DNA from 3 places in the Herbaspirillum sp. NPDC087042 genome. Region 2 is predicted to be linked to each of the others. Evidence: predicted binding sites of a transcription regulator. Region 2 holds the regulator's gene; each other region holds the start of a gene.

Region 1 (9,812 bases), on a different contig from region 2:
ATTGGCTACGTTTTCAGAGGGATTTTCCACTTTGGACTATCGACGCGCAAAAGAAGCGCTAGATAGCATGGTTTCCTAGTGCGATCCGGGGGCACCGGCGTTTTACAAACGCCGGTGCCATTTTTTGCATCAACGCTTGCCGTCCACCGAGAGCAGGTCGGTCAGACCGATATTTCGGAAAATCTCTCGCCGAACGCGGTCTGCCACTGCATTCACGACCTCTGCACCGTCCTGGGAAGGATCAATATGCACACGGAAGGGGCGCTTACCGTAGGGCATGTTAACCACGTCCACTAGGGCCTTGGCGACGTCGGCTGCATCAGCATCGGCAGGTTCGAGGGCGGCAAGCCCTGCCAATGCAATGTGAGCGACGCCCGCATAAGGACCGTCCTCATACTCGCTCTTGCGCGCTTTGTCATCGGGCGAGCCAGAGTGTGCGAAGTGATTCGTTCCTTTGGTGAAAGCGCCAGGTACGATGATGGAGGTTTCGATTCCCCACTTGGTGAGTTCACTTGCATAGGATACCGCGAGCGAATCCATGGCGGCCTTGGCTGCGAAGTACGGCGCAAGGAACGGGGGAGTACCGCCACGCGCCGAACTGGACGAAATCCAGAGCAGAAGCCCACGGCCCTGCCGACGCAAGTGAGGAAGCGCTGCACGGTTCACACGTTGCGTCGACAACACGTTGATGTCGTAGAGCTGGGCGTATTGCTCCGGCGTGAATGCTTCTGCGGGACCAAAGGACATATGCCCTGCGTTGTGCACGATCACGTCTACACGCCCGCATTCCTCGATCACGCTTGCAATTGCGAGGGCCACCGACTCGTCCGATTGCACATCCAGCTCTACTGTGCGCAGATCAACGCCCCATTGCTCGGCAAACTTCCTGGCCTCTTCAACGTTCTTTGCGTTACGACCAGCTGTTTGCCGCATCGAGGCAAATACGGTATTTCCAGCCAGTGCCAACTGGCGCGCGCTAAGTGCTCCAAATCCGCTCGAGGCACCAGTAACCAGAATGATTTTCTTTTCCATGATTTTATCCTTCGAGTTTGGTGCGATTAGGACATGCCGCCGTTCGAGCGCAGAACTTGACCGTTGATCCAGCTACCTTCAGGGCCTGCGACGAACGAGACTGCCGATGCGATGTCTTCTGGCGTGCCAAGGCGTTCCAGAGGGTTCAGCTTTGCCAGTTGTTCCACCAGTTCGGGCGACTTGCCATCCAGGAAGAGCTCGGTGGCGGTCGGACCTGGCGCGACGGCGTTGACGGTGACGTTGCGGCCGCGCATTTCCTTGGAAAGGATAGCGGTGAGCGCTTCAACCGCGGATTTGGTGGCGCAATACACGCCGTAGGTTTCACGGCGCAGCGGTGTAACGCTTGTGGAAAGGTTGATAATGCGACCACCTGCGCGGACACGGCGGGCGGCTTGCTGCATGCACAGGAACGCGCCACGCACGTTGATAGCCATGGACTGGTCAAACGACGCCAGATCGAAGTTTGCAACTGTGGCTTGTTTCATGATGCCAGCATTGTTCACCACGACGTCCACGCCGCCGAAAACTTGCTCTGCCTTGTCGAACATATTGATCACTGCGCTTTCGCTCGACACGTCGGCTTGCACACTGATTGCGCGGCCGCCGCCTTCCTCGATTTCTTCGACCAGGTTCTTCGCGGCAGTTTCGCTGCCGGCATAGTTCACAACAATGGAGAAGCCGTCGCGAGCAAGGCGGCGAGCAATTGCTGCGCCAATTCCGCGAGAAGCACCGGTGACCAAAGCGACGCGAGTGTTGTTGATAGTCATGATTTATTTCCTTTTTGGCAATGGCTGCGTAATGGGCAGCACTGGGTTGTGATTGATTTGAGACGTTGCTGTGTGTGCTTCGTCTGGTTCCCAGTGTCGTTGTGCAGGGCTGCAAGAGCCAGTTCAGAGGTGTGAAGCCTTGTGAAGCGGTGTGAAGGCAGAGAGGAAGTTGGCAGTGCTGCCGTCGCAGCATGAACCAGCAGAATCAGAATTTGGAGCGAGAATAGGTCCGTTAACGGCCAAAAACAGGCGCGAAATTTAGAGGTGTTGATTTGCGGGAGCAATTGACCCAGTTTGATTTTTGAAGTCCCAGGGCCAGACCGAGGTAGAAGAAGGCGGCCTCGGATCAAGGGGCAATACAAATCAACAATTATTGTTCCAAAAGCAAAAGCCACCGGAGAAGGTGGCTTTTGCTTTGGAACACCTGCTTTGCGACAAAAAAATCAGCAGGGTATCAAATTCATTTACAGACTTTGCGCTCTCATACGGACTTTATTCTCCGAATACAGACTTTATTGTTAATTATCAATGTTCAGCTTACCAGCTGGTCTCCCGCTCCGCCGTAGAAGAAATCTTGTGGATCGCCAGGTCCGCGCCTTCGAATTCCTGTTCCGGATCGAGGCGGATGCCGACCACCTTCTTGAGCAGGCCATACACCACCCAGCCACCGGCGGCGGCAATGGCAATGCCCATGAGGCTGCCGATCAGTTGCGACATGAAGGATACGCCACCACGACCGCCCAGCGCCTGCAGGCCGAAGATGCCGGCGGCGATGCCGCCCCACAATCCGCACAGGCCGTGCAGCGGCCAGACGCCCAGCACGTCGTCGATCTTCCACTTGTTCTGGGTGCGGGTAAACATCCACACGAAGATGGCGCCTGCAATGCCACCGGTGACCAGCGCGCCCAGCGGGTGCATCAGGTCCGAGCCCGCGCACACGGCCACCAGGCCGGCCAGCGGGCCGTTGTAGGCAAAGCCCGGGTCGTTGCGGCCCATCACCAGCGCCACCAGCGTGCCGCCGGCCATGGCCATGAGCGAATTCATCGCCACCAGGCCATTCATCTTGTCCAGTGTCTGTGCACTCATCACGTTGAAGCCGAACCAGCCCACCGTCAGGATCCAGGCGCCCAGCGCCAGGAAGGGAATGTTGGAGGGCGGATGCGCGGCGACCGCGCCTTCCTTGCTGTAGCGGCCACGGCGCGCGCCCAGCAGTAGTACCGCCGGCAAGGCGATCCAGCCGCCCACCGCGTGGACCACGATGGAACCGGCGAAGTCATGGAACTCGGCGCCGAAGGCCTGTGCCAGCCAGGCCTGCACGCCCAGGTGCTGGTTCCAGGCGATGCCTTCGAAGAAGGGATAGACCAGGCCCACCAGCACGGCCGTGGCCACCAGCTGCGGATTGAACTTGGAGCGCTCGGCAATCCCCCCCGAGATGATGGCGGGAATGGCGGCGGCAAAGGTCAGCAGGAAGAAGAACTTGACCAGCTCGAAGCCGCTCCTCTGCGCCAGCGTCTCGGCGCCGGCAAAGAAGCTCACGCCATAGGCCACGTAGTAGCCAATGAAGAAGTAGACGATGGTCGAGACCGCAAAGTCGGCCAGGATCTTGACCAGGGCATTGACCTGGTTCTTCTTGCGTACCGTTCCCAGTTCCAGGAAGGCAAAGCCGGCGTGCATGGCCAGGATCATGATCGCCCCCAGAAGGATGAAGAGGGCGTCTGCGCCGTTTTTGTGATCGTCCACCAAAAAATCTCCCAAAAATTGTGCAAGGAAAGAATAAGAAGCTGCTTCTAAAGCAATTTCCGTTCCATTTTGGGGATTATTTTTCAGTGGATTGATTTGTAAGGATATTTTTAGTGCGTCAGGGCCTTGTCAGCTTGTGTTTTGCATGAACTCTGTGCATGGCTGAATGTTGCCCAAGAGTCGGGCTGCATTTTGGTGCGGCAGATGCAGCTTCTCGAAATCTGATGAAAATTGCGTCATTTTGCGTTTCCGGGGCGCCAGGTGGGGCCGGGGTCATCCTCCTTTCATGGAACGGTCATACTTGATTGCTAAATTGCAACTCCCCCCTTGCTTCACTCACCTAGACAGGAGTTGCCATGCCAGACCAGAAGTCGCCAGCCGACCGCAGCCGACGCCGTTTCCTGCGCGACAGCGCTGCCACCGCCGTGGGCAGTGCTGCCGTGATCGCCACCCCCAGCAGCTTTGCCGCCGCGCCGGCCATCGTCACTTCCGAGCGCCTGCGCCCGCAGTTCCCGGGCGGCATCATGAGCGGTGACGTCACGCGTGACAGCGCCATCGTCTGGGCCCGCACCGACCGCAATGCGCGCATGCTGGTCGAGTATTCCACCAGCGAGAACTTCGCTAACCCCACCCGCATCGCCGGCCCGATGGCGCTGGCACGCGAGGACTACACCGCGCGCGTGGACCTGCGCGGCCTGCCGGCGGGGCAGCGGGTCTACTACCGCGTGCGCTTCCAGGACCTGGTGCATGAGTCGGCGCTCAGCGAGCCGGTCAGTGGCAGCCTGATGGTGCCGGCCTCGGCACAGCAGCACGGCCTGGCGCGTGATATCACCTTTGCCTTCTCTGGCGATGAAGCCGGCCAGGGCTGGGGCATCAACGAGCAGTGGGGCGGCTATCGCGTCTATGAGAGCATGCGTCGCTTCCGTCCTGATTTCTTCATCCACTCCGGTGACCAGATCTATGCCGACGGTCCTATCCAGGCCGAGGTGAAACTGGACGATGGCAGCCTGTGGCGCAACGTGGTCACCGAGGCCAAGTCCAAGGTGGCGCAGACGCTGGACGACTATCGTGGCAACTTCGCCTACAACATGCTGGATGCCAGCAAGCGCCGCTTCTGCGCCGAGGTGCCTTTCCTGGTGCAGTGGGACGACCACGAGGTGCGCAACAACTGGTATCCGGGCCAGGTGATCGGCCCGCAGGAAAAGCGCTACGAGGAGCGCAACATCGATGTGCTGGCCGCGCGGGCGCGCCAGGCCATGTTCGAACACAATCCCTTCCGCATCGATAACGCTGATCCTTTCCGCATCTATCGCGCCTTCAATCATGGCCCGCTGCTGGAGGTGTTCATGCTGGATGAGCGCAGCTATCGTGGCGCCAATTCACCCAACCGCCAGCGTGGCGGGCATGATGCCGACTTCCTCGGTCCGCAGCAGATGCGCTGGATCAAGCAGGCGCTGCTGCGCTCGCGCTCGACCTGGAAGCTGATCGCCAGCGACATGCCGCTGTCCATCGTGGTGCCTGACCTGAACCCGGATGTGCCGCCCGGCACCTTCGAGGCCTGGGCCAATGCCGACAATGGCAAGCCCTCCGGGCGCGAGCTGGAGGTGGCCGAGCTGCTGCGCTTCATCAAGCAGCATGACATCAAGAACGTGGTGTGGGTGACGGCCGACGTGCACTATGCCTCGGCCACGCACTATGCGCCCGAGCGCGCCCAGTTCACCGACTTCAAGCCTTTCTGGGAATTCGTCGGCGGGCCGATCAATGCGGGTACCTTCGGCCCAGGCGAGATCGACCGCACCTTTGGTCCGGACGTGCGTTTCGTCAGCATCCCCGCCGACATGAAGCAGAACCGCTCGCCGGCCGAATTGTTGCAGTTCTTCGGTATCGGCAAGATCGATGCAAGGTCGAAGACGCTGACCGTCACGCTGCACAACACCGATGGCCGGGAGATCTACAAGGTCGAGTTGCCACCCGAGGCCTGAGGCCTCGGACTCCAAGCTTCAAGCGTGAGACGGTCGGGGCGGTGGCGGTATCAGAAGCCGCTGTCGGCACCGAAGCTGCCGCCGTTGCTGCCGCCGCCCATGCCACTCATGCTCCCCATGCTGCCCCCACCCATGCCACCGTGGCTGCCGCCGCCCATCCCGCCCGAGGGACGGCTGCGGCCGCCGCTGCCTTCACTGCGGCCGGGGCCATCAGCCACGCGCTGCATGCGATCCAGGATGTAGTCCTGGACCTGCTTGCGCTGGCCATCTTCGAGTGCATCGGCCAGCGCAAACCAGAGTTCGCGCAGCTGATGGGCTTCCTGTTCGGCAGCGGCACCGTCGCGGTCGTAGTCGGCGGCCAGGTCGCGGAACTCGCCGCCCGGTGCGTGCAATACCTGATTCGTGCGCTCCTGCAGGTGGGCGCGGCGCTGCTGGCGTTGCGCCAGGATGGCACGCGTCTTCTGCTCGGTCTGGCGCCACAGGATCTGCTGGTTGTCATTGAGCTTGAGATCGCTCCTGAGCTGCTCGGTCATGGGCAGGATGTCAGAGGCGATCAGGTCCACCAGTGGCGCAGCGGCCACCGGGAGCGCCGTGGTCAGCATCAGCGCAGCACCGGCAGCGCACAGCAGGGATTTCAGGAGGGGGGATAGGGCAGGACCAGGCATGAGTACTCCGCAACGATAAAGCGGAGATTTAAGCAGCCTGGCGCACCCCTGTGCGGGGGCGAAGCATCCGGTAACACTTCATTGATGCTTGCCGGGGCGGATCTGGTCAGCCCGGGCCGGCCAGCTTGCGCGAGATGGTCGCGCAGGCGTGCAGCAGCGGCGCGACATAGGCTTGCTGCGGATCGGGCAGGCGCCGGAACAGCGGAATGCTCACGCTCACGCAGGCCACTGGCACGCCATCGGGGCCGACGATGGCGGCGCCATAGCAGTGGATCTGTGCCTCGTTTTCTTCGCGGTCCTCGGCGTAGCCGCAGCTGCGGGTTTGCACGATGTCGGCGCGCAGCGAGTCGAGGTCGCCGTGGGTGTGTTCGGTGAAGCGCTCCAGGTGCAGCGAGCGCATCAGGGCTTCGCGGCGGGCCTCGTCGATACCGGCCAGGTAGGCCTTGCCCACCGAGCTGGAATAGAGCGTCACGCGGGTGCCGATGCGCGAGGCCATGCGCACGGCTTGCGGGCTTTCCAGTTTCTCGATGTAGACCATGCTGAGATCGCTGGGCACGGCCAGGTGGACGGTCTCGCGGGTGATGTCGCGCAACTGGCGCAGGGGCTCGATGGCGGTGGTGCGGATGTCGCTGCGGTCCCAGGCACGGCTGGCCAGATTGATCAGGCGCGGGCCGACTTCGAACTGCTTGCTGCGCGGGTTTTCCACCACCATGCCTTCGGCCATGAGGGCGGCCAGGATGCGATAGACCGTGGGCCTGGGGTAGCCGGAGAGGGCGGCCAGTTGGGCGATGTTGAGCGGGCCATCCTGGTCGGCGATCAGTTGCAGCACCACCATGAACTTGGAGAAGGCGGCAGTGCCGGCGATCTTGGTCGGGTCTTCGGTGCTTTTATCGTGGGCAGACATGAGCGCAGGCAGGTTGGAAGCAGAGTCGGGGCCGATTATAGCGGAGTGCCACAGTAAAAAAGCCCGCGCCGGCGTGGAGCCGCAGGCGCGGGAAAATGGCATGCAATCGTATCGGTCAGGCCACCAGGTAGCCGCCGTCGACCGGGATGATGGTGCCGGTCATGAAGGAGGCCGTATCGGTACAGAGGAAGGCCACCACATTGGCGATGTCCTGTGGCTGGCCCCAGCGGCCCAGCGGCGTGCGTGCCAGGATGGGACCGGCGCGCGCGGGGTCGTCCTGCAGCGCCTGCGTCAGTGGTGTGGCGATCCAGCCGGGGGCGACGGCATTGACGCGGATGCCGTCGGCCGCGTAGGCAATGGCCAGCGACTTGGTCAGCTGGGCGATGCCGCCCTTGCTGGCGCTGTAGGCCGGCACCAGGCCGCCGCCGAAGAAGCTGAGCATGGAGGCGGTATTGACGATGCAGCCGCCGGATTGCCGCAGCAGTTCGCGCGAGGCGGCGCACACGCGCATGGTGCCGGTCAGGTTCACGGCGATCACCTGCTCGAAGACCTCGGTCTCCAGCTCGGCGCCGCGCTTGATGATGCCGGCGCAGTTGACCAGGATGTCGAGCCGGTCCAGGCCGGCCAGCGCGGCGCGCACGCTCGCTTCGCTGGCCACGTTCATTTCCACCAGGGTCACGCCGGTGCCGGCGAATTCCTTGTTGGCGAAGGGCGGCAGGCCGGCGGCGATGACCTTGGCACCGAGCGCGGCCAGGTGGCGCGCGACCGCACCGCCTATGCCTTGCGTGCCGCCGGTGACCAGCGCGGTCTTGCCCTTGAAGAGGTCGGGGATGAAGCTCATGGAATTTCCTTTACTTGGTCTGCAGTGCAGGGGACTGGCTGGATGCCATCACCCAAGAGGGCGATGGCATCGGGTCAGGCCTCTGGCGAGTTTATGGCTCGGGCCTCAGACCTCAGGCCTGCGAGTCGATCGGCTTGTCCACCACGAACATGTACACCAGGGCGGCGGCGAAGGCCACGGCGGCGCTGATCAGCAGGGCATTGACGAAGGAGTGGGTCTGGTCCACCACCACGCCGGTGATCACTGGTGCCAGCGAGCCACCCAGGTAGCCGCCGAAGTTCTGCATGCTGCCCAGCGAGGCCACCAGGCGACGCGGAATGGCCACCGATACCAGTGCCCAGGCGCCACCGGACGCCATGTTCACGAAGGCCATGGCCAGCGAGATGTAGACGATCGCCATGGTGGTGCTGGGGGTGTAGGCGGCCGGGATGGTGAAGGCACCCGCACCGATCAGGCCGGCGCAGATCGGCCACTTGCGGCTGCGGATGGCGGGCATGCCGCGCTTCATCAGGCCATCGGCGATATAGCCCGAGGAGAGCATGCCGAGCGTGCCGAAGATGTAGGGAATCACCACCACCCAGCCGGTGCGTGCGATCGACAGGTGGCGTTCATGCTCCAGGTAGGCCGGCAGCCAGGTCAGGTACAGCCACACCATGTAGATCACGCCCATGAAGCCGAACAGCATGCCCCAGGTGGTGCGGTACTTGAAGAGGCTCTTCCATTCGGCCCAGGTCAGCTTGGCATTGGCGTTCGGGTCGTTGTCGTTGTCATCGGCCAGGTACAGCACTTCGGACGGGGTCAGTTCGACTTCGTTGCGGTTTCTGTAGAACAGATACCAGCCCACGGAAACCGCCACGCCCAGCACGCCCATGATGACGAACATCATGCGCCAGCCGAAGGACAGCATCAGGATGGTCAGGATGGGCGGCGCCAATGCGGGGCCGATGGTGGACGAGGCCACGAAGATGCCGGTGGGGCCGCCGCGCTCGCGCATGGCAAACCATTCCGAGACCACCTTGGCACCGGCCGGGAACTGCGGCGCCTCGCCCAGGCCCAGGAACACGCGGGCCACCAGGAACTGCTGCAGGTTACCGACGAAGCCGCCGGCCAGCTGCGCCACCGACCAGATGAACATGCCCGCGCCCAGCATCACGCGTGCGCCGAACTTGTCGAGCATGGCGCCGATGGGCAGTTGCGAGAAGGCGTAGGCCAGCGAGAAGGCCGACAGCAGCAAGCCCATCTGCGAGGCCGACAGCCCCAGTTCCTGGCTCACCGAGTGGTTGGCGATGGACAGCGTGCTGCGGTCCAGGTAGTTGACGATGCCCGCCAGCATCAGGAAGCTGAGCGCGACCACCTGTATGCGTTTGAGCCGGGGGCTCTTTTGCTTTTGTACTTCCATGAAATGTGTCTCCAGAGTGAATGAGTCAAAGCCATTGGCGCTTGCGGCCGGCGCTGTCTGTCGCAGCGCTCGCTGTACTAACGGTGGCCGAAGCCTGTGGCGGGAATGCCTTCTTCAGGACGTTGTGGATCCGTCCTTGCCTGTTCTCCGGCGCAACCGGGCACACTGGCCCGGTTGCGATTCCCGCTTGCCCGGATGAGTTCTTTCCTGTTTTCCTGCCGGGTGTCGCGGCTCAGTAGGTCGCGCGGCCACCCGAGAGATCGAACACTGCTCCGGTGTTGAAGCTGCATGAGCCCGAGCACAGCCAGGCGCTCATCTCGGCGACTTCTTCCACCGTCCCCAGGCGATGCATGGGGCTTTTATCGATCATGGTCTGCACATGGGCTGGCGACATCTGTTCCAGCAGCGTGGTCTTCACCGCCGCCGGGGCGATGGCGTTGACCAGCACACCGGTCTCGGCCAGCTCCTTGCCCAGCGACTTG
Region 2 (9,812 bases):
CGCCAGGCCGGCGGCCATGGCCACGCTCATCACCACCAGCAGGAGCTGATAGCGCCGCTGGGCCTGCTCGTAGAGATCGCGACCGACATTGCGCTGCAGGTCCATCAGTTGCGCCAGTGTGGTGTGGGTCTCGGTATAGCGCTTGAGCATGGCATCGCCATACACCTCGATGGCACTTTGCAGGTCGCGATTGCGCAGGGCCTCGACGGCGGGCTTGATCCCCTCGGCGATGAATTTCTGCCGCTGCGCCACCATCTTCTGCAGCAGCGCGGCTTCCTCGTCGGTAAGCGCGGTGGCCTGGTATTGCTTGATGACGGCGTCATTGTCCTTGAGCGATTTTTCCAGCTTGTCCATGCTGGCATCGATCTCGCCGGAGTCCCCCACCAGCGAGCTGGAGATGCCGTTGCGCGCTGCATCCAGCGCCGAGGACATGCGCTCCAGCTCGGAGAAGGCGACCAGCCTGTCCTCGTAGAGCGAGCGCATCTGCGCATTGGTCGAGCGCAGGCTGGCGACGCCCAATACGCCGGACGCCACCAGCAGCAGGGCCAGAAAACCGATGACGAAAATCAGGCGTGCCCTGATCGTGAGTGTGCTGAACATGTTTCTCCTGGACTTGCGTTCTTGTTTTCTTTGCCAGCGACTCATCGTGTAAGCCGCTAGCGCGCATGGGTGCAGCGAGAGGCGCGGATAAGCCTGCTCACTGCCGCAGGGAAACACTAGCATTTCCCGTACCAAGGGAACAGGGGCGCGCCCGGCCAGGAGAACAATTATTTTGGTGTGGCGACCGGTTTATTTGCTGAGCAGGCGCTTTTCGGCCCGCAGGATGCTCTCCGAGCTGCCGCGCAGGACCACGATATCGCCGGCCAGGAGCACCGTATCCTGGCCCGCTTCGATACGCAGCTTGCCCCGCCGCAGCATGGCCACCTCGGCGCCGCACTGGGCCGGCAGGTCCAGCTCGGCCAGCGTGCGGCCAACCGCGCTGGCGCCGTCGATCAGCGAAACCGACTGCAGCCGTACGTTCATGCCCACGCCATCGGCCTCGGCGTCGGACATGCCGTGGAAGTAACCGCGCAGCGAGGCATAGCGTTCGTCGCGCGCATCCTGCACCCGGTGCACCACGCGGCGCAGCGGCACGCCCAGCATCACCAGCGCGTGCGAGGCCAGCATCAGGCTGCCTTCGAGCGCCTCCGGCACGACCTCGGTGGCGCCGGCATGGAGCAGCTTTTCCATGTCGGCGTCGTCGTGACTGCGCACGATCACGGGCAGCTCCGGTTCCAGCTCGGCGGCATGATGCAAGACCTTCAGCGCCGAGGGCGTGCTGGCATAAGTCACCACCAGGGCGGCGGCGCGATGGATACCGGCGGCCACCAGGCTTTCGCGCCGTGCGGCATCGCCATAGGAGACATTGGCGCCGCCATTGCGGGCATCCTGCACCAGCTCCGGGTCCATCTCCAGCGCATGGTAGGCGATGCCCTCTTCTTCCAGCAGCCGCGCCAGGCTCTGGCCGCTGCGGCCGAAGCCGGCAATGATCACATGCTTCTGCACCCCCATGGTGCGGGTAGCCAGCTGCGTCAGGGCCAGCGATTGCAGCATCCATTCATTGGCCGAGAGCTTCATGACGATGGCGTCGGACTTGGCCAGGATGAAGGGCGTCGCCAGCATCGAAAGCACCATGGCCGCCAGGATCACCTGGATGAGCATGGGGTCGACCAGCTTCAGGCCACCGGCCTGGCTCAGCAGCACGAAGCCGAATTCGCCGGCCTGCGCCAGCCCCAGGCCCACGCGCAGCGCCACGCCCGGGCTCGACCCGAACAGCCGCGCCAGCGCCGCGATCAGGCCGAACTTGAGCAACACCGGGCCGGTCAGCAGGGCCAGCACCAGGAACCAGTGGTCCACCAGGGTGCGCACATTGAGCAGCATGCCGATGGTGATGAAGAACAGGCCCAGCAACACATCGCGGAAGGACTTGATGTCTTCTTCCACCTGATGCTTGAACTCGGTCTCGGAGATCAGCATGCCGGCGATGAAGGCGCCCAGCGCCAGCGACAGGCCGGCCTTCTCGGTGATCCAGGCCGCGCCCAGGGTGATGAGCAGCAGGTTCAGCATGAACAGTTCCTGCGAGCGTCGCTTGACCACGATGCGGAACCAGCCACGCATGAGCTTCTGGCCGAAGAACAGCAGCAGCGCCAGCACCACCAGCGCCTTGCCGACCGCCCAGGCCAGGGTCACCATGATGTCGCCGGAATCCTTGGCCAGCGCCGGCACCACGATCAGCAGCGGCACCAGGGCCAGATCCTGGAACAGCAGCACGCCCAGGATGCGGCGGCCGTGCTCGGTCTCCAGCTCCAGCCGTTCGGTGAGCAGCTTGGAGACGATGGCCGTGGAAGACATGGTCAAGGCGCCGCCCAGCGCAAAGGCGGCCTGCCAGGTGACGTTGATGAATTGCGGCAGGAACATGGCCGCGCCCCAGGCCCCGACCATGGTCACGGCGATGGTGGCCGCCACTTGGGCTACGCCCAGGCCGAAGACGATATGCCGCATCGCCGAGAGCTTGGAGAGCGAGAACTCCAGGCCGATCGAGAACATCAGGAACACCACGCCGAACTCGGCCAGCGCATGGGTGGTCTCGTTATCCTCGGCAAAGGCCAGGCCGTGCGGCCCGATCACGATGCCCACCACCAGGTAGCCCAGCATGGGGGGCAACTGCATCATGCGAAAAGCGACCACGCCGAGCACCGCCGCGGCCAGAAGGAAGAGGGTCAGTTCCAGTCCGGAAAACATGTGTGGATGATGTGATTCTGGTAACGATGTTGGGACTCGCCGGGAATCAGCACGGGCAATCGCATTGACCACCGTGAAGCGAGAAACATGCCGGATGGCCGAGATGGGTGGGCAGATCAAGCCGATCAGGCCGATCGGGATGATGGCCGCGGCACGCCAGCACCGGCCCAGTTTGGTGCGCACCAGTTTGTGGATTCAGGCCGGCGACATGGCAACAGCAGCTTCATTCCTGTGCCCCCATTGCCTTACCATTTTTTGCACCGCAACCTGATATCGTCGCCACTGCCAGTGCGCTCCCTGTTGCAAGCATGCTGCACCGCGCCCGACCGGGTCAGGCCAGCAGCATTCCCTTACATCTGGCAAGTTTTTTGCTTTGCTAATTCGTTTATACTTCGGTTATGAGTGTAACCGATGACAAAACCACGCCTGCATCTTTTTCGGCCGGGGATGCCCGCCGCGCCCTCGAACTGGCGCGCCAGACCCTGCAGATCGAAGCCGATGCCATCCTGGCGCTGAAGAACCGCCTGTCCGACGACAGCGCCGAGCCACTGGCCCAGGCCGTGCATCTCTTGCTGCAAAGCAATGGCCGCGCCGTCGTTTCCGGTATCGGCAAGTCCGGCCACATCGGCCGCAAGATCGCCGCTACCCTGGCCTCCACCGGCACCCCGTCGCTGTTCATGCATCCGGCCGAAGCCGCCCATGGCGACCTGGGCATGGTGACGGCCAAGGATGTCTTCATCGCCATTTCCAACTCCGGTGAAACCGCCGAGCTGATGGCCATCGTGCCCATCGTCAAGCGCATGGGCGCGGTCATCATCTCCATGACCGGCAATGACAACTCCAGCCTGGCCCGGTTGTCCACCGTCCACCTGAACGTGGGCGTGGACAAGGAAGCCTGTACCCTCAACCTGGCCCCCACCGCCAGCACCACGGCCACCCTGGCCATGGGCGACGCGCTGGCGGTCTCGCTGCTGGATGCGCGCGGCTTCCTGGAAGAGGATTTCGCCCGCTCCCACCCCGGTGGCGCGCTGGGCCGCCGCCTGCTGACCCATGTGCGCGATGTGATGCGCAGTGGCGATGCCATCCCGGCGGTACGCCCGGATGTCTCGCTGTCGGAGGCGCTCATGGAAATCACGCGCAAGGGCATGGCCATGACGGCCGTGGTGGATGCGGACTTCCGTCCCATCGGCGTGTTCACCGACGGCGACCTGCGCCGCCTGCTCGAACGCGGCCAGGACTTCAGCAAGTTCTGCATCGCCGACATCATGCACGCCAACCCGCGTACCGTGAACCAGGACCAACTGGCGGTGGATGCCGTGCAGTTGATGGAAGAATTCCGCATCAACCAGTTGCTGGTCACCGATGCCGATGGCGTGCTGACCGGTGCGCTGCACATCCATGACCTGACCCGTGCCAAGGTGATCTGATGACCACGCCAGCCTTCGCCAGCACCTTCGACCCGGCCGTCCTGGCCAAGGCCGCCGCTATCCGCCTGATGATCTTCGACGTCGATGGCGTGCTGACCGATGGCGGGCTGTTCTATGGCGAAGACGGCGAAGCGTTCAAGCGCTTCAACGCCCTGGATGGCCACGGCATCAAGATGATGCAGCAGTTCGGCACGGCGGCAGCCATCATCACCGCGCGCCAGTCGCCCTACGTGTTGCGTCGTGCGCGCGATCTCGGCATCGCCCAGGTGTTCCAGGGCGTGCATGACAAGCGCCAGGCCTTCGAGCAACTGCTGCAGCACACCGGCCTGAGCGCATCGGCCTGCGGCTACCTGGGTGACGACGTCATCGACCTGCCGGTGCTGACCCGGGTCGGCTTCAAGGCTTGCGTGGCCAATGGTCATCGCGAGGTCAAGGCCCGCAGCGACTACGTGACCCAGGCCAGCGGCGGCAACGGCGCGGTGCGCGAAGTCTGCGACCTGGTGCTGGCCGCCCAGGGCAACTACGAGGCGGCGCTGGCGCCGTACCTGGCATGAGCGGGCGCAGCGGCGAACGTGCAGCCGACCGGATCCGCATCGTGGTGATCCTGGTCCTGCTGATCGGCGCCGCCCTGGGCAGCTTCTGGGTGCTGCAGGCGCTGCGCGCCACTGGCGACCAGCAGGCGGCGCAACGTCCGCGCGGCAAGCCCGACTACTACCTGGACAACTTCAACTACGTGAAGATGGGGCCGACCGGCCTGCCGCGCTACGACGTCTCCGGCACCAAGATGGTCCACTTCCCGCTGGACGACTCCTTCGAGATCACCAAGCCGGTGGTGCACAACCTGGACAAGGAAAAGCCCCCCATGGAGCTGTACTCGGACACCGCCCACGTGACCGATGACCAGACCCAGATCCACATGTACGGCAATGCCAACGCCATCCGTGGCGCCACCAAGGGACGCGACCCCATGCACCTGGTGTCGGAATACCTGCTGTTGCTGCCCGACGATGAAATCGTCAAGACCGACAAACCGGTTGCAATGACGATGGGCACCACCAGATTGAATGGTGTGGGCATGCTGGCCAACAACGCCACGGCGGTCGTGCAGTTGTTTGGCAATGTCCGCGGCTACTACGAGCCGGCCCCGAAGAAACGCTGAGTCCCTCCCCATTACAACAAGATCGCCAAGACCCGACAGGAATCTATGAAACGCTCACTCTTACTGCCCTTGTTGATGCTGGTTGCCGTGTGCGGCGTGGCGCGTGCCGAGAAGGCCGACTCCACCAAGCCCACCAACATCGAAGCAGACCAGATGGTCTATGACGACGTGCGCCAGGTGAAGACCTTCACCGGCAATGTCGTGATGACCCGCGGCACGCTCATCATCAAGGCCGGTCGCGTGGTGTTGACGACCGACCAGTACGGCTACGAGTATGCGACCCTGTACGCCGCCCCGGGCGCACTGGCCAGCTTCCGCCAGAAGCGCGATGGCGGCCCCGACCTGTGGATCGAAGGCCAGGCCGAGCGCATCGAGTACTCCGAGCAGACCGAGATTTCCAAGCTGTTCCAGCGCGCCCACATCCAGCGCATGGATGGCAAGCGCGTCACCGACGAGGTCAATGGCGAGTTCATCTCTTATGACAGCCGCGCCGAGTTCTACTCGGTCAACAACACCGTCAGCGGCGAAAGCAAGCCGGGCGCCGGCCGCATCACGGCCGTGATCCAGCCCAAGAGTCCGCCGCCGGCCGGTGCTGCGCCTGCTCCCGCCCCTGCTTCCGTCCCGGGTCAGCCGGCCGCGCCGCAACGCAAGCCCCAGGCCGCGCAACCCGGAAAGGACCAGTAATGACGAGCTCGCTGGTAGTCCGCGGACTGAAGAAAAGCTATGGCGCCCGCCAGGTCGTGCGCGATGTCTCCATGGAAGTGCGCAGCGGCGAAGTGGTCGGCCTGCTCGGCCCCAACGGCGCCGGCAAGACCACCTCCTTCTACATGATCGTGGGCCTGGTGCCGTCCGATGGCGGCGAGATCGACCTGGATGGCTCGCCCATCTCGCGCCTGGCCATCCACAAGCGCGCCACGCTGGGCCTGTCCTACCTGCCGCAGGAAGCCTCGGTGTTCCGCAAGCTGACGGTGGAAGACAATATCCGCGCCGTGCTGGAACTGCGCAAGGAAGACGGCAAGTCACTCTCGCGCGACGAAATCGAGAACCGCCTCAACAACCTGCTGCACGAACTGCAGATCGAGAAGCTGCGCGAAAGCCAGGCCCTGTCGCTGTCAGGCGGTGAGCGCCGGCGCGTCGAGATCGCCCGCGCCCTGGCCACCGATCCGCGCTTCGTGCTGCTGGATGAACCCTTTGCCGGTATCGACCCGATCGCGGTGATCGAGATCCAGCGCATCGTGCGCTTCCTCAAGGAACGCGGCATCGGCGTGCTCATCACCGACCACAACGTGCGCGAAACCCTGGGCATCTGCGACCGCGCCTACATCATCAACCAGGGCACGGTCCTGGCCAGCGGCAATCCGGATGAGATCATCGCCAACGAATCGGTCCGACGCGTCTACCTGGGAGAGCACTTCCGCATGTAAGACCTGCGTGCGGAGATGCTAGGCATAGAAAACAGCGGGCCACGCCGCCACACGAAAAACAGATGAAACAATCGCTCCAGTTACGAACTTCGCAGCACCTCGCATTGACGCCGCAATTGCAGCAGTCGATCAGACTGCTGCAATTGTCGACGCTGGAACTGCACCAGGAGCTGGAACAGATCCTCTCCGACAATCCGCTGCTGGAACGCCTCGACGATGCGCTGGACAATTCGGTGCGCCTGCTGGCCGATGGTGCCGTCAGTGCCACGCCCTCTTCGGGTGTGGCCGAAGGCAACAGCGAAGGCAGCGGCGACGCGGCCCCCGCCAGCGCCGATGGCGAATCCAGCTTCGAATACCAGGACAACGCCCCCGAGGGCGGTGTCAGCGGCGAGTCCGACTGGAGCTTCGACGACGTTGCCCGCAACGGCAAATCGTCTGACGACGAAGATGCCCGTCCGCAACTGGAAGCCCACGAAATCACCCTGCGCGAACACCTGCTGGACCAGATCCGCGTGACCGCCCGCACCCTGCGCGACCGCGCACTGCTGGAACTGCTCACCGACGCGCTCGACGACAGCGGCTATCTGGAAGAACCGCTGGAAGATATCCTGGCGCGCCTGCCCGAAGAGCTGGGCATCGACCTGGAAGAGCTGGGCATTGCGCTGAAATTGCTGCAGAGCCTGGACCCGGCCGGTGTCGGCGCGCGCAGTGCCGGCGAATGCCTGGCCTTGCAGATCCGGCGCCTGCCCAAGGTGCCGTTCGTGACCCGCAAGCTGGCGCTGAGGATCGTTGAGGATTACCTGCCGCTGTTCGCCCAGCGCGACTTCAACAAGATCAAGAAAGCCCTCGATTGCGACGACGAGGACCTGCGCGAAGCCCAGGCGGTGATCCGCCAGTGCCGCCCCCATCCGGGTGCGGAATTCGCGCGCGATTCCTCCGACTACGTGGTGCCGGATGTGATTGTCAAACAGACAAAGACCGGCTGGCAGGTCATGCTCAACCATGAGGTCATGCCCAAGCTGCGCGTCAATGCCATGTATGCGAGTGCGCTGAAGCAGGCCAAGGGCGAGGGATCGCTGTCTTCCCAGCTGCAGGAGGCGAAGTGGCTCATCAAGAATATGCGCCAGCGCTTCGATACAATTTTGCGAGTTGCACAGGCTATTGTCGAACGTCAAAGAAACTTCTTTTCACATGGGGCAGTCGCCATGCGCCCCCTTGTGCTGCGTGAAATTGCTGATACACTGGGTCTACACGAGAGCACAATCTCTCGCGTGACAACTCAGAAATACATGCTCACGCCGCACGGCATGTTTGAGTTGAAGTACTTCTTCGGTAGCCACGTCGCGACTGAAACCGGAGGCGAAGCCTCCTCCACCGCGATACGGGCACTGATCAAACAGTTGATAGGAGCCGAAAACCCGCAGACCCCATTATCCGATAGCAAGATTGCGGATATGCTGGCAGAACAAGGCATGGTGGTCGCGCGACGTACAGTCGCCAAATACCGCGAAGTGTTGAAGATTCCGCCGGTCAATCTCCGCAAGTCCCTCTGAGTGTTTCGCATTTTTTTCTCAGTTTCTCTGCAGTAGCCGTTGCTGTGTTCTGGCAAGCATCCGATGCCAACCGACACGTCAGACGTGCCTTTGGCAGCGCAGCAGTAGCGATGGATTGCTCGAACCTCCAGTGACTTCACGATAGGAGTGTTGTATGAATCTGACCATCAGTGGACACCACCTCGAACTGACCCCCGCCCTGCGGGAATACGTGCAAAGCAAGCTGGCACGCATCAAGCGCCATTTCGACAACGTGATCGACGTCAGCGTGATCCTGAGCGTAGATAAACTCACAGAAAAGGAAAAGCGCCAAAAAGCGGAAATCAACGTCCACATCAAGGGGAAGGATCTACATGCGGAAAGCATCGCACACGACCTCTATGCTGCTATCGATGCCCTGATCGACAAGCTCGATCGCCAGGTCATCAAGCACAAGGACCGGCTGCAGGAGCATCACTCCGCCGCCAAACGCCTGCCGGACGAAGCTGCCGGCGACATGATGGCTGGCGCGGCATGATGCCCTGACAGTTTCATCACCTGACATGAGCAAAGGGCGCGCAAGCGCCCTTTTGCATTTGGGCAAGCTGCGTCATTGCTTGCATATCATATAAATAGTTTCCCGATTGAAATAAACTGTTGTGTGCGAGATCAATCCGGGTGTGGCGGTTCCAACGCGAGCGCCGGCTTTTCCCTATAATGTCGGCAATCCCATTTTCAAAGGCATAGCCATGAGCGACGTCCAATCCTGGATCAAAGAAACCGTGACCCAAAACCCTGTCGTGCTGTTCATGAAGGGTACCGCCCAGTTCCCGCAATGCGGCTTCTCCGGCAAGGCCATCCAGCTGCTCAAGGCCAGCGGCGCCGAGAACATCGTCACCGTCAACGTGCTGGAAAGCCCGGACGTGCGCCAGGGCATCAAGGAATACTCGAACTGGCCGACCATTCCCCAGCTGTACGTCAAGGGTGAATTCGTCGGTGGCTCCGACATCATGAGCGAGATGTACGCCTCGGGCGAACTGCAGACCCTCATCCAGGGCTGATCCGCTTTCCCCGACAAGCCTGGCGATCATGAACGCCACCTCCGGCACACCGCGCCAGCGCCTGGTCATCGCCATCACTGGCGCGACCGGCGCGATCTATGGCGTGCGGCTGCTGGAACACCTGCGCAAGCAGGGGCAGGTCGAGACCCATCTGATGATTTCCGACGCCGGCGTGCTCACGCTCCACCAGGAGCTGGACATGCGGCGCAAGGATGTCGAAGCGCTGGCCGACGTGGTGCACAACGTGCGTGACGTGGGCGCCTGTGTCGCCAGCGGTTCCTTTGCCTCCACCGGCATGGTGGTGGCCCCCTGTTCGATGAAGACCCTGGCCTCGGTGGCCCATGGCCTGTCGGACAACCTCATCACGCGCGCCGCCGACGTGGTCCTGAAGGAACGCCGCCGCCTGGTGCTGATGGTGCGCGAAACCC
Region 3 (9,812 bases), on a different contig from region 2:
CAGGAACGGCGTCCAGCCGATCTGGCGCGCGCTGTCCAGGGCGAGGTCGGTGGCGGCGTCGCCATCGACCAGCACCACGGTCTGCAGTTGCGGGCATTGCGCCAGGCTCTCGGCCAGCACCTGAGCGCGCTGCGCCGAAGTGACCAGCACCCGCACGCCGCAATCATTGAGGATGTGTGCCACCTGGGCCGGCTTGAGCAAGGGATTGACCGGCACGAAGACCGCCCCTGCCGCCGCCGCGCCGAACAGCGCCAGCACCGTCTCCATGCGCTTTTCGAGGTAGACCGCGACCCGCTCGCCAGACCCGATGCCCAGCGCCAGCAAGGCCGACGCCACCTGCTCCATGCCGCCGCAAAGGCCGGCGTAGTCCAGTTGCTGGCTGCGATAGCGCAAGGCCACGGCGGTTGGCCGCGTCTGCGCGGCCGAACTCACCAGCTCATGGATCAGCGTGATGCTCACTTGATATCGTGCCGGCTCATCAAGTCATACAGCGTCGGACGGCTGATGCCCAGCAGTTCGGCCGCCTTGAGGATGTTGCCGTCGACCCGCGTGATGGCCTTGACCACCGCCCGGCGCTCGGCCTCGTCACGCACCTGGCGCAGGTTCAGCGGCTCGGCCTCGCGGCCCTCCACCGACAGGCCCAGATCGTCGGCGGTGATGTGCTGACCATCGGCCATGATGACGGCGCGCATGATGTAGTTTTCCATCTCGCGGATGTTGCCCGGCCAGTCATAGGCTTCGATGGCGTCCAGCGCTTCCTGGCTCAGGTGCAGCGTGGCGCGGCCTTCCTTGGCGCAGAACTTCTGCACGAAGTGGCGGGCCAGCAGCACGGCGTCGCCGTTGCGGTCCTTCAACGCCGGAATCTTGATGACGATCTCGCAGAGGCGGTAGTACAAGTCCTCGCGGAAGGCTCCGGTGGTGGTCAGTTCCTTGAGGTTCTGGTGGGTCGCGCAGATCACCCGCACGTCCACCGGAATCTCGGTATGGCCGCCGACCCGCTCAATGACACGCTCCTGCAGGAAGCGCAGCAGCTTGGCCTGCAGGGGCATGGGCAGGTCGCCCACTTCATCGAGGAAGAAAGTGCCGCCATTGGCCAGTTCGACCTTGCCGATGGTCTGCTTGGCCGCGCCGGTGAAGGCACCCTTCTCGTAGCCGAACAGTTCGCTTTCCAGCAGGTTCTCGGGGATGGCTGCACAGTTGATGGCCATGAAGCGCTTCTCGCTGCGCGGGCTCAACTGGTGCAGCGCACGCGCCAGCACTTCCTTGCCGGTGCCGCTGTTGCCCAGCAACATGACCGAGGCCGAGGAAGGCGCCACTTTTTCGATGCTGCGGCAGACGCCCAGCATGCCGGCATCGCGCGTGATGAGGCCATTGAGCGGCGAACTGCCGGTGCCCTGCTGCATGCGGCGATGCTCGCGCTGCAGGGCGTGCAGGTAGAAGGCACGCTCCACCACCAGGCGCAAGGTCTCGTCGTTGCAGGGTTTCTGGTGGAAATCATAGGCCCCCAGGCTGATAGCCTTGACTGCGTGGGCGTGGTCCTGGTTGCCGGTCAGCATGATGACCTTGGTATCGGGCGCCAGCGCCAGCACCTGCTGCAGCGTGGCAAAACCTTCGGTGGCACCATCCGGATCGGGCGGCAGGCCCAGGTCCATGGTCACCACCGCGGGCTCGTGCCGGCGCACCATCGCCAATGCACTTTCGCGATCCCCCGCGACCAGCACTTCGTAGGCATCGAGGCTCCAGCGCAACTGCTTCTGCAGGCCTGGATCATCCTCCACAATCAAAATCTTAGGCTTGTTTTGACTCACTGGTTTCCTCTTGTATTTGTCGCGACGCTGCGGCCGTGGCCGCATGCAGGGGCAGCCTGATGCAAAAACGCGTGCCCACCCCCTCGGTACTTTCCACCTGCAGCACGCCCCCCAGCGCGTGCAGGTATTCTCGACTTTCGAATACACCGATGCCCATCCCGGCCGACTTGGTCGTCTCGAAGGGCTTGAACAAGCGATCACGGATGAATTCTTCGCTCATCCCGTGACCGTTGTCGATGATCTCGATCACGGCCTGCTCGCCCGCGCGGTCCAGTCGCACATCGACCTGGCCGCTGGTGGGCGAGACCGCCTCGATGGCATTTTGCACCAGATGGCCGGTCACGCGCTCCAGGCGTTCCCAGTCGGCCTCCACCTGCAGGCCGCTGGCGGCCACGATCAGGCGCGGCTTGGGGCCGCCGGCCGACTTGGCGCGCAGGGTCCGCTGCAGCAATTCGTCCAGGTCGATGATCTCGTTCTGCTCGGCCGAATCCTTGCGACTGAGCTTGTGCAGCAACAGGCGCATCTTCTGTACCGAGAAGTCGATAGTATCGATCATGTCGCGCTGGAATTCAGGATTATCCTTGTGGCGCTCAGCGTTGGCCATCAGCAACGACAGCTGCGCCACCAGGTTCTTGAGATCATGCACCACGAAGGTGGACATGCGATTGAACGACTCGAACTGGCGCGCCACCATCAGGTCATTGGCGAACTGCTGCTGCATCATGTAGCTGCCAGCCTGGGTGCCGGCGATCTTGAGCAGGTCGATGACTTCCCAGTTGAGCTTGAGCGGACTGCGCGGCTGCGCCAGCACCACGAAACCGACCAGGCTGCCATGCACATGCAGGGGGACCACCAGCCAGGCGCGCGGCGTATCGCGCAGCCACTGCGGCAGGGGCAGGTGATGGTAATGCGCGGGGTCGGTCTTGTGCTGCAGCAGGTCGATCACCCAGTGCTTCTCGCCCAGGTAGCGCAGCAGTTCGGCATTGGCGGCATCGGGGCCGGCCACCACGGCCATGTTCCAGCAGGCCACTGTCTCGATGTTGCCCTCGCGCACCACGAAGGCTGCGCCGCCCGGACTCTCGACCAGGCGCGCCAGGGCTTCCACCACGCGCTGCTCCAGATCCGGCCCCTTGGCCGAGAGCGAACCGGTGAAGGCCAGCCAGACCTCGCGATAGTCGTAGTTGTAGTTGTAGAAATGCTTGCTGATGAAGACCCGCAGGCGCGCCCGGAAGCCACCCGAGAACAGCACCCCGACCAGCAACACCATCGCGCCGCACAGGAAGGCCAGTTGCGCCACCGACCCCCAGCTGCCGCCGAAGATGCGCACGTAGTAACCGGTGGAAGCCATGGCCAGCAGGTAGGCGGCACTGCCAAAGAGCGCGGCCGAATGGAACAGCACATGGCGCGACACCTTGATCCCCAGCGACCAGCGCGGATTGCGCAAGGCCGAGATGGCAATGAGCGGCACCGCCAGCGCATTGACGAAACCACGCGCGACCCAGGTATCGGGATTGAAGTGACGGAACAGCAGCGCATCGCTGTACATGTAGAAGTCGTAGGCGAAGATCACGCCCATGCCCAGGCAGGCGAACTTGATGCCCCAGCGCTGCGCCTCAAGGGTATTGCGATAGAGCTGCTCCACCAGGAACAGGCCGAGAATGGCCGTGCCGGTGCGCAACAGGGTCATCACGGTGAACTGCCCCACACGCACCGGATAGCCCTGCTGCCAAGACACTGTCAGGGTACATGCCAGGGTCACCGCGTAGAACAGCACCACCACCACCAGCCAGCGGTTGGCATTGGAGAGCGTGGCACGGCGCTCGCGGTTGAACGCCCCCACCAGCAGCAGCAGGAACAGGTTCCAGGCCACATTGCGCGCCACCTCCAGCAGCGCGCCGGCCATCGGCCAGGGCGTCGGCGCCCACAGTTGCAGCGCCAGCAGCAAGGCCCATACGGCATTGATGGCGCACGTCAGGCCCAGAACGATACGACGCGGCTGGCCCTTGTTGCGCAGGACCAGGAAGCCCCCCAACAGGAAGAAGGTCAATGCCGCGACCAGGTAACTGAGCAGGGCGACTTCCATCAGCATGCCGAACATGGGAAGGACCTCAGGTGCCTGCGCCGAACAGGACGACACTCAAGGTGTCGATGAGGATCAGCATGTCCAGGAACAGGCTGTTGTTCTTGACGTAGTAGAGATCGTATTGCAGCTTCTGCACGGCATCGTCCTTGGATGCGCCGTACTTGTAGCGCACCTGGGCCCAGCCGGTGATGCCCGGCTTGACGCTGTGACGCACGTTGTAGAAAGTGATTTCGTTGGCGAACTGCTCGACGAAATAAGGACGCTCCGGACGCGGACCGACGAAGCTCATGTCGCCGCGCAGGACATTGAAGAGCTGCGGCAATTCGTCGATACGGTACTTGCGCATCACGTTGCCCACGCGCGTGATGCGCGGATCGTCCGCCTGCGCCCACTGCGGCTTGCCGGCCTTCTCGGCATCCACGCGCATGCTGCGGAACTTGAGCACCATGAAGCTTTCGTTGTTCTTGCCCACGCGCTCCTGGCGATACAGGATGGGACCGCGATCCTCCAGCCAGATGCAGATGGCCGCACCCAGCATCACCGGCGACAGCAAGGGCAGCATGATGAGGCTGCAGAACAGGTCGAAGCTGCGCTTCATGAAGGTACGGATGATGCTCTGGTCGAAACCGTTACCGAACACCAGCCAACTGGGATGCAGCGAGTCGAGCCGGATCTGGCATGCCTCGCGCTCGAAGAAACCGGCAGCATCGGTCACGCGCACGCCCTTCATCTTGCACTCCAGCAATTCCTGGATGCGCAGCGCACCGCCGCGACGGTTCTGCACCGCCACCACGATCTCTTCGGCCTTGTACTTGCGCGCCGTCTCCAGCAGGGTACCGGCCGGCTCCAGCAGCTTGGTGATGGTGCTCTCCTCGCCGGCCACCGCAATGGCGCCCACGATGCTGTACTTGTGATTGCGCAGGTTCTGGCGCGAGGTCTCGATGCAGTCACGCACCAGGTCGCTGCTGCCCAGGAAGAGAATGGGCGACACCAGCAGGCGTGACTTGACCACATGGAAGAAGATCGTGCGTACCAGCAACACCGATACCGCCGACAGCACCAGTGCAATGGCCAGAACACTGCGCTCCAGGTATAGAGCCGGCACAACATAAAAGATCACCAGCATCGGCACCAGCGCGATACCCAACGAAGGAATCAGACGCACCAGCGTCCAGCGTACGCTCTGCTCAATATTGCGCTGATACATGCCCACCGCACTCATGCCCAGCACAATGCACACCGCCATGGTCGCCGTAGGCCACAAGAACTGGTGAAAATCCCGCATATCCTCGGGCTTGCCAAGAAAACGCAGGTTAACCCCAAGATAGCCGGCTACAAACAGCATGGCCAGTTCGATCATCAGCAAAAACGCCACTACCTTGGACACATAGTGGTTGGCAATTCTAAACATTCTTTCCCCCAACTTCCCAGACTACCTTGCTGCGACCCTAGCCTCTTCGACCATGCGACACGACCAGTCCCTCCCGCAGACCCGACTCGCGACGACACACTTTTTTTGCCCGAAACCCCTCACCGGGGTCACGTGAATTTTCTCTGTGCAAGCTTTTACATTCACTAACGCAATCCCGCACCTTCACAGCGCTGAAGAATGAACTTTTTTGGTCATATTTGCAACATGATTTGTAAGTTTTTTGGACATTTCCGGGCGGCATTCATTTCGCAAAAATCCTTTACCCATAAGGCTTGCAGGGCAATTAAGCATTTTCACGGCATAAAAATTTACCTGATTTTGAATTGGCCCTCCCATGAAAAATCAGGTCAAATAGTGACGTGAAGAAAATTTAAGCCATGTCGGAAAAACTTACATTCCTCAAGACAACAACGGCGACGGAAAACGCAAGCACTTGAAAATAAAGTGCTTTTATGTGCAGGCACAACAATTGCTATAACGACAATTAATTTGATGGGTACTGCTTCATCACCCAGACATCACCACATAAGGCCATCCTGATGAAAAAATTCCTGCTTGCCGCACTGTTCGCCCTGGCCAACATCGGCTCCGGCGCGGCCAATGCGACCACGCTGTCGACCACCATCAATGCTGACAATGTCTTCCAGGTCTACGTCAGCACCAACAACAACACGCTGGGCACCCTGGTGGGCAACGCCAACGACTGGACCACCACCTACAACTTCAGCACCCTGCTGACTGCCGGCGTCACCAACTTCCTGCACATCGTCGTGGCCAACCAGGGCGGTCCTGGCGGCCTGCTGGGCGCCTTCGTGCTGTCGGATGCCAACCTGGTGTTCGCCAACGGCAGCAACACCCTGCTCACCGGCGACGCCGGCCTGACCCAGAACCTGACCGGCTTTGGCCACACCACCAGCGCCACCGTCTCCGAAGGCGCCAACGGCACCTCGCCCTGGGGCCTGCGCAGCGGCTATGGCGCGCTGGCACCGCAGTGGGTCTGGAACTACTACAGCAACAATGCCAGCGACTTCAATACCGTCTACTTCACCGCTGCCATCGAGGTCCCCAACGCCGTGCCGGAACCCGGCTCGATCGCCCTGCTCGGCCTGGGCCTGTTGGCCCTGCTGGCATGGCGCAAGCGCAAGGACAACCTGGCGATCTGAACCATGATGATGTGCCGACCCTCGCGGCGCGTCCCTGAGTATCGATGAGCGCGTCGCTCTGGCTTTCGGCAGCAGCAAGATGCTTGCTGCTGCCCCCAATGAACCTGCTACTGTTCACAGTGGCAGGTTTTGTGCTTTGTCGGTGGCATCTACGCTGTGGCCGGGCGATGGTCACCATAGGGATCGTACTACTCGGCTTGCTGTGCATCCCCGCGGTGTCCAACCTGCTGGTGCAACCACTGGAAAACCAGACCACCGTGCTCACCCCCGCCGCGCGCAGCCAGGGGCAGGCCATCGTGGTGCTGGCCGCCGGCAGCGAGGACCACGCTCCAGAATACGACGGCATGGATATCCCGGATTACGTGGCGCTGGCACGCCTGCGCTACGCGGCACGATTGCAGCACCAGACCAAGCTGCCGATCCTGGTGTCGGGCGGCAACGCACCAGCCGACGCGCCGCAGCGCTCCAAGGCCGAGGCCATGGCGCGCGCCCTGCGCGAAGACTTTGCCACGCCGGTGCGCTGGATCGAAGGGCGCTCGGAAAATACAGAGCAGAACGCCAGCTATTCGGCAGCTCTGCTACGCGAAGACGGGGTCGAACGCGTCCTGCTTGTAACCGACGCCATGCACATGCCGCGCGCAGTCATGGCCTTCGAGCACGCGGGATTGCACGCCATTGCTGCTCCCACCATGTTCTTCCGCCTGGATCACCTGGAACCACAATCGCTCCTCCCAAGCGCCGAGGGCTTGCGCCGCGCCTACTACGCCAGCTATGAATGGCTGGGCCTGCTGTGGTATCGACTGCGAATGAATGCCAACCACCCGAGCTAAGCACGTCTAACCCGATTGCAACCATGACCACTTCAATCAAGCGACTCAAGCTTCTCCTCTGGCTGCTGCTGGCCGCCATCGTGCTGGCCCTCGTGACTGCGGCGGTGGCGCTATCGCGCCTGAACATTCCGCCACGCCAGCTTGCCCCCTATCTGGAACGCCGTGCCGAGGGGCATCAGGAGGCACTGACCAATCTGGTCATGCAAGCGGCCGAACTCCTGCAGCGCCTGGATCGCGGCCAGCGCAACATCCATACACCACAACAATGGACCATCGGCGCCCAGCCCGGTGCCTTTACGCCTGCCCCGACGGGGGTGGTGGTGCCGGTGGGCAACACGGTCGAACTGGCCCAGTCGCTGGCGCAAGCCCGACCCGGCCAGATCATCACCCTGCAGCCCGGCCACTATCGCATCGACGGCGACGGTTCGCTCGTCGTGCGCCAGGCCGGCAAGGCCGAATCGCCCATCGTGGTGCGGGCCGCGCGCCCCGACACCGTCTTCATCGAGCTCAATGCCGGCGAAGGCTTCAAGATCGATGCCCCCTGGTGGATCTTTGAAAACCTCAACATCGAAGGCGTCTGCAAGAGCCAGGAGTTCTGCGAGCATGCCTTCCACGTGGTGGGCCGCGGAGCGCACTTCATTGCCCGCAACAACCGCATCGTCAATTTCAACGCCCATTTCAAGATCAATGGTGACGAAGGCGGCTTCCCCGATGGCGGCACCATCGAAGGCAATACCCTGACCAACACCGCACCACGCCAGACCATGGGACCGGTCACGCCGATCGACCTGGTGGCCGCCAGCAACTGGCGCATCGTGCGCAACCAGATCAGCGACTTCATCAAGGCCAGCGGCGACCGCATCAGCTATGGCGCCTTCGTCAAGGGCGCCGGCAGCGGCAACCGTATCGAGCAGAACATCGTGCTGTGCGAATACTTGCTGCAGGGACACACCGGCCAGCAGGTCGGCCTGTCGCTGGGTGGCGGCGGTACCGGCCTGCCCTACTGTCGCGACAAGCGTTGCATCACCGAGCAGGATGGTGGCGTGATCGCCGGCAACCTGATTGCCTCCTGTTCCGACGACGGCATCTATCTCAATCGTGCCGCGGCCAGCAAGATCTTGCACAACACGCTGGTCGATACCGGTGGGATTACGGTACGCTTCGCCGAAAGCACGGCCGATGTCGAAGGCAACCTGATCGACAGCGTGGTGCGCGCCCGCGATGATGGCCTGGTGCGCACCGCCGAGAACGAGGTGACGGGCGCGCTGAACCTGTACCTGGGGCGTCATCCGGTACGCAATCTGTTCCAGTCGCCGCAGATGCTGGACATGCGCTGGAAGGACAAGCCGCCTGTGCGAGAAAACATGCAGGAACAAGTGCCTGATTTATGCAAAGGAATGCGCAGCGGACGTGTATCCTATGGCGCGTTCGAGGATTTTGCTGCCTGTCGCAGGCAGCCCTGATTGCGGCACGGAAAGAGTAGCCGCGCAGCAACATCAGCAATACCAATTAGCGGGCATGGGACGTGCCCGATCATTTGTCTTTATTTTTGGGGATGGAAAACATGAGTATCGTTGCAGTCGTAGGCTTGGGTTATGTGGGTCTTCCGCTGGCAGTGGAGTTTGGCAAGAAGCGTCCCACCGTAGGTTTCGACCTCTCCAAGAGCAAGATCGAGAGCTACCGCAAGTTCGTTGACCCCACCGGCGAACTGAGCACCGAGGAACTGCGTGCCTCCACGCAACTGAGCGTAAGCACCGACCCGGCCATCCTGGCTGATGCCGACTACATCGTGGTGGCCGTGCCCACCCCGGTCGATGAAGCGCACAACCCCGACTTCGGTCCGCTGGCCGGCGCCAGCATCACCGTGGGCAAGCACATGAAGCGCGGCGCCATCGTGGTGTTCGAGTCCACCGTCTACCCCGGTGCCACCGAGGAAGTCTGCGTTCCCCTGCTGGAACAGCATTCCGGCCTGAAGTGGGGCCAGGACTTCCACGTCGGCTTCTCGCCCGAGCGTATCAACCCGGGCGACAAGCAGCACACCCTGACCACCATCCTCAAGATCGTCTCCGGCGACGACCCGGACACCCTGGAAAAGATCGCCCAGCTCTACGAATCCGTCATCACCGCCGGCGTGCATCGTGCCTCCAGCATCAAGGTGGCCGAAGCCGCCAAGGTGATCGAGAACACCCAGCGCGACCTCAACATCGCGCTGATGAATGAACTCTCCATCATCTTCGACAAGATCGGTATCGACACCCTGGAAGTGCTGCAGGCCGCCGGCACCAAGTGGAACTTCCTGCCCTTCCGTCCGGGCCTGGTCGGCGGCCACTGCATCGGCGTGGACCCGTACTACCTGACCCACAAGGCCGAGATGCTGGGCTACCATCCGCAAGTGATCCTGGCCGGTCGCCGCATCAACGACGGCATGGCCAAGTTCGTGGCCGAGAAGACGGTCAAGTCCATGATCGCCGCCGGCTTCCACATCAAGGGCTCAAA

What was found. Region 2 encodes sigma-54, which starts transcription at its own class of promoters, with help from an activator protein. Its sites were predicted from a motif close to TGGCANGNAANCTGCTTT; they were not measured.
Region 1: a site for sigma-54 is predicted at 3,589-3,606, ahead of ACIPHN_RS07160 (ammonium transporter). Genes of this name have one in related genera too.
Region 3: a site for sigma-54 is predicted at 5,782-5,799, ahead of ACIPHN_RS03005 (PEP-CTERM sorting domain-containing protein). Genes of this name have one in related genera too.

The regions. Positions count from the first base shown of each region.
Region 1 covers NZ_JBIUZW010000004.1:622-10,433, forward strand. Annotated here, with positions in the region: partial or broken gene ACIPHN_RS07145 (hypothetical protein) at 1-79, shown strand, start outside; gene ACIPHN_RS07150 (SDR family oxidoreductase) at 130-1,032, opposite strand; gene ACIPHN_RS07155 (SDR family oxidoreductase) at 1,059-1,799, opposite strand; gene ACIPHN_RS07160 (ammonium transporter) at 2,337-3,539, opposite strand; gene ACIPHN_RS07165 (alkaline phosphatase D family protein) at 3,896-5,521, shown strand; gene ACIPHN_RS07170 (hypothetical protein) at 5,572-6,186, opposite strand; gene ACIPHN_RS07175 (IclR family transcriptional regulator) at 6,293-7,090, opposite strand; gene ACIPHN_RS07180 (SDR family NAD(P)-dependent oxidoreductase) at 7,206-7,931, opposite strand; gene ACIPHN_RS07185 (MFS transporter) at 8,044-9,330, opposite strand; gene ACIPHN_RS07190 (SDR family NAD(P)-dependent oxidoreductase) at 9,563-9,812, opposite strand, start outside.
Region 2 covers NZ_JBIUZW010000010.1:175,158-184,969, reverse strand. Annotated here, with positions in the region: gene ACIPHN_RS15375 (methyl-accepting chemotaxis protein) at 1-600, opposite strand, end outside; gene ACIPHN_RS15370 (cation:proton antiporter) at 790-2,781, opposite strand; gene ACIPHN_RS15365 (hypothetical protein) at 2,846-3,052, shown strand; gene ACIPHN_RS15360 (SIS domain-containing protein) at 3,180-4,208, shown strand; gene ACIPHN_RS15355 (KdsC family phosphatase) at 4,208-4,762, shown strand; gene lptC (LPS export ABC transporter periplasmic protein LptC) at 4,759-5,367, shown strand; gene lptA (lipopolysaccharide transport periplasmic protein LptA) at 5,413-6,051, shown strand; gene lptB (LPS export ABC transporter ATP-binding protein) at 6,051-6,791, shown strand; gene ACIPHN_RS15335 (RNA polymerase factor sigma-54) at 6,854-8,344, shown strand; gene hpf (ribosome hibernation-promoting factor, HPF/YfiA family) at 8,499-8,861, shown strand; gene grxD (Grx4 family monothiol glutaredoxin) at 9,073-9,384, shown strand; gene ACIPHN_RS15320 (UbiX family flavin prenyltransferase) at 9,413-9,812, shown strand, end outside.
Region 3 covers NZ_JBIUZW010000001.1:662,282-672,093, forward strand. Annotated here, with positions in the region: gene ACIPHN_RS02985 (acyl-CoA ligase (AMP-forming), exosortase A system-associated) at 1-459, opposite strand, end outside; gene prsR (PEP-CTERM-box response regulator transcription factor) at 456-1,808, opposite strand; gene prsK (XrtA/PEP-CTERM system histidine kinase PrsK) at 1,789-3,906, opposite strand; gene ACIPHN_RS03000 (TIGR03013 family XrtA/PEP-CTERM system glycosyltransferase) at 3,917-5,302, opposite strand; gene ACIPHN_RS03005 (PEP-CTERM sorting domain-containing protein) at 5,863-6,486, shown strand; gene ACIPHN_RS03010 (YdcF family protein) at 6,684-7,316, shown strand; gene ACIPHN_RS03015 (right-handed parallel beta-helix repeat-containing protein) at 7,340-8,779, shown strand; gene ACIPHN_RS03020 (nucleotide sugar dehydrogenase) at 8,881-9,812, shown strand, end outside.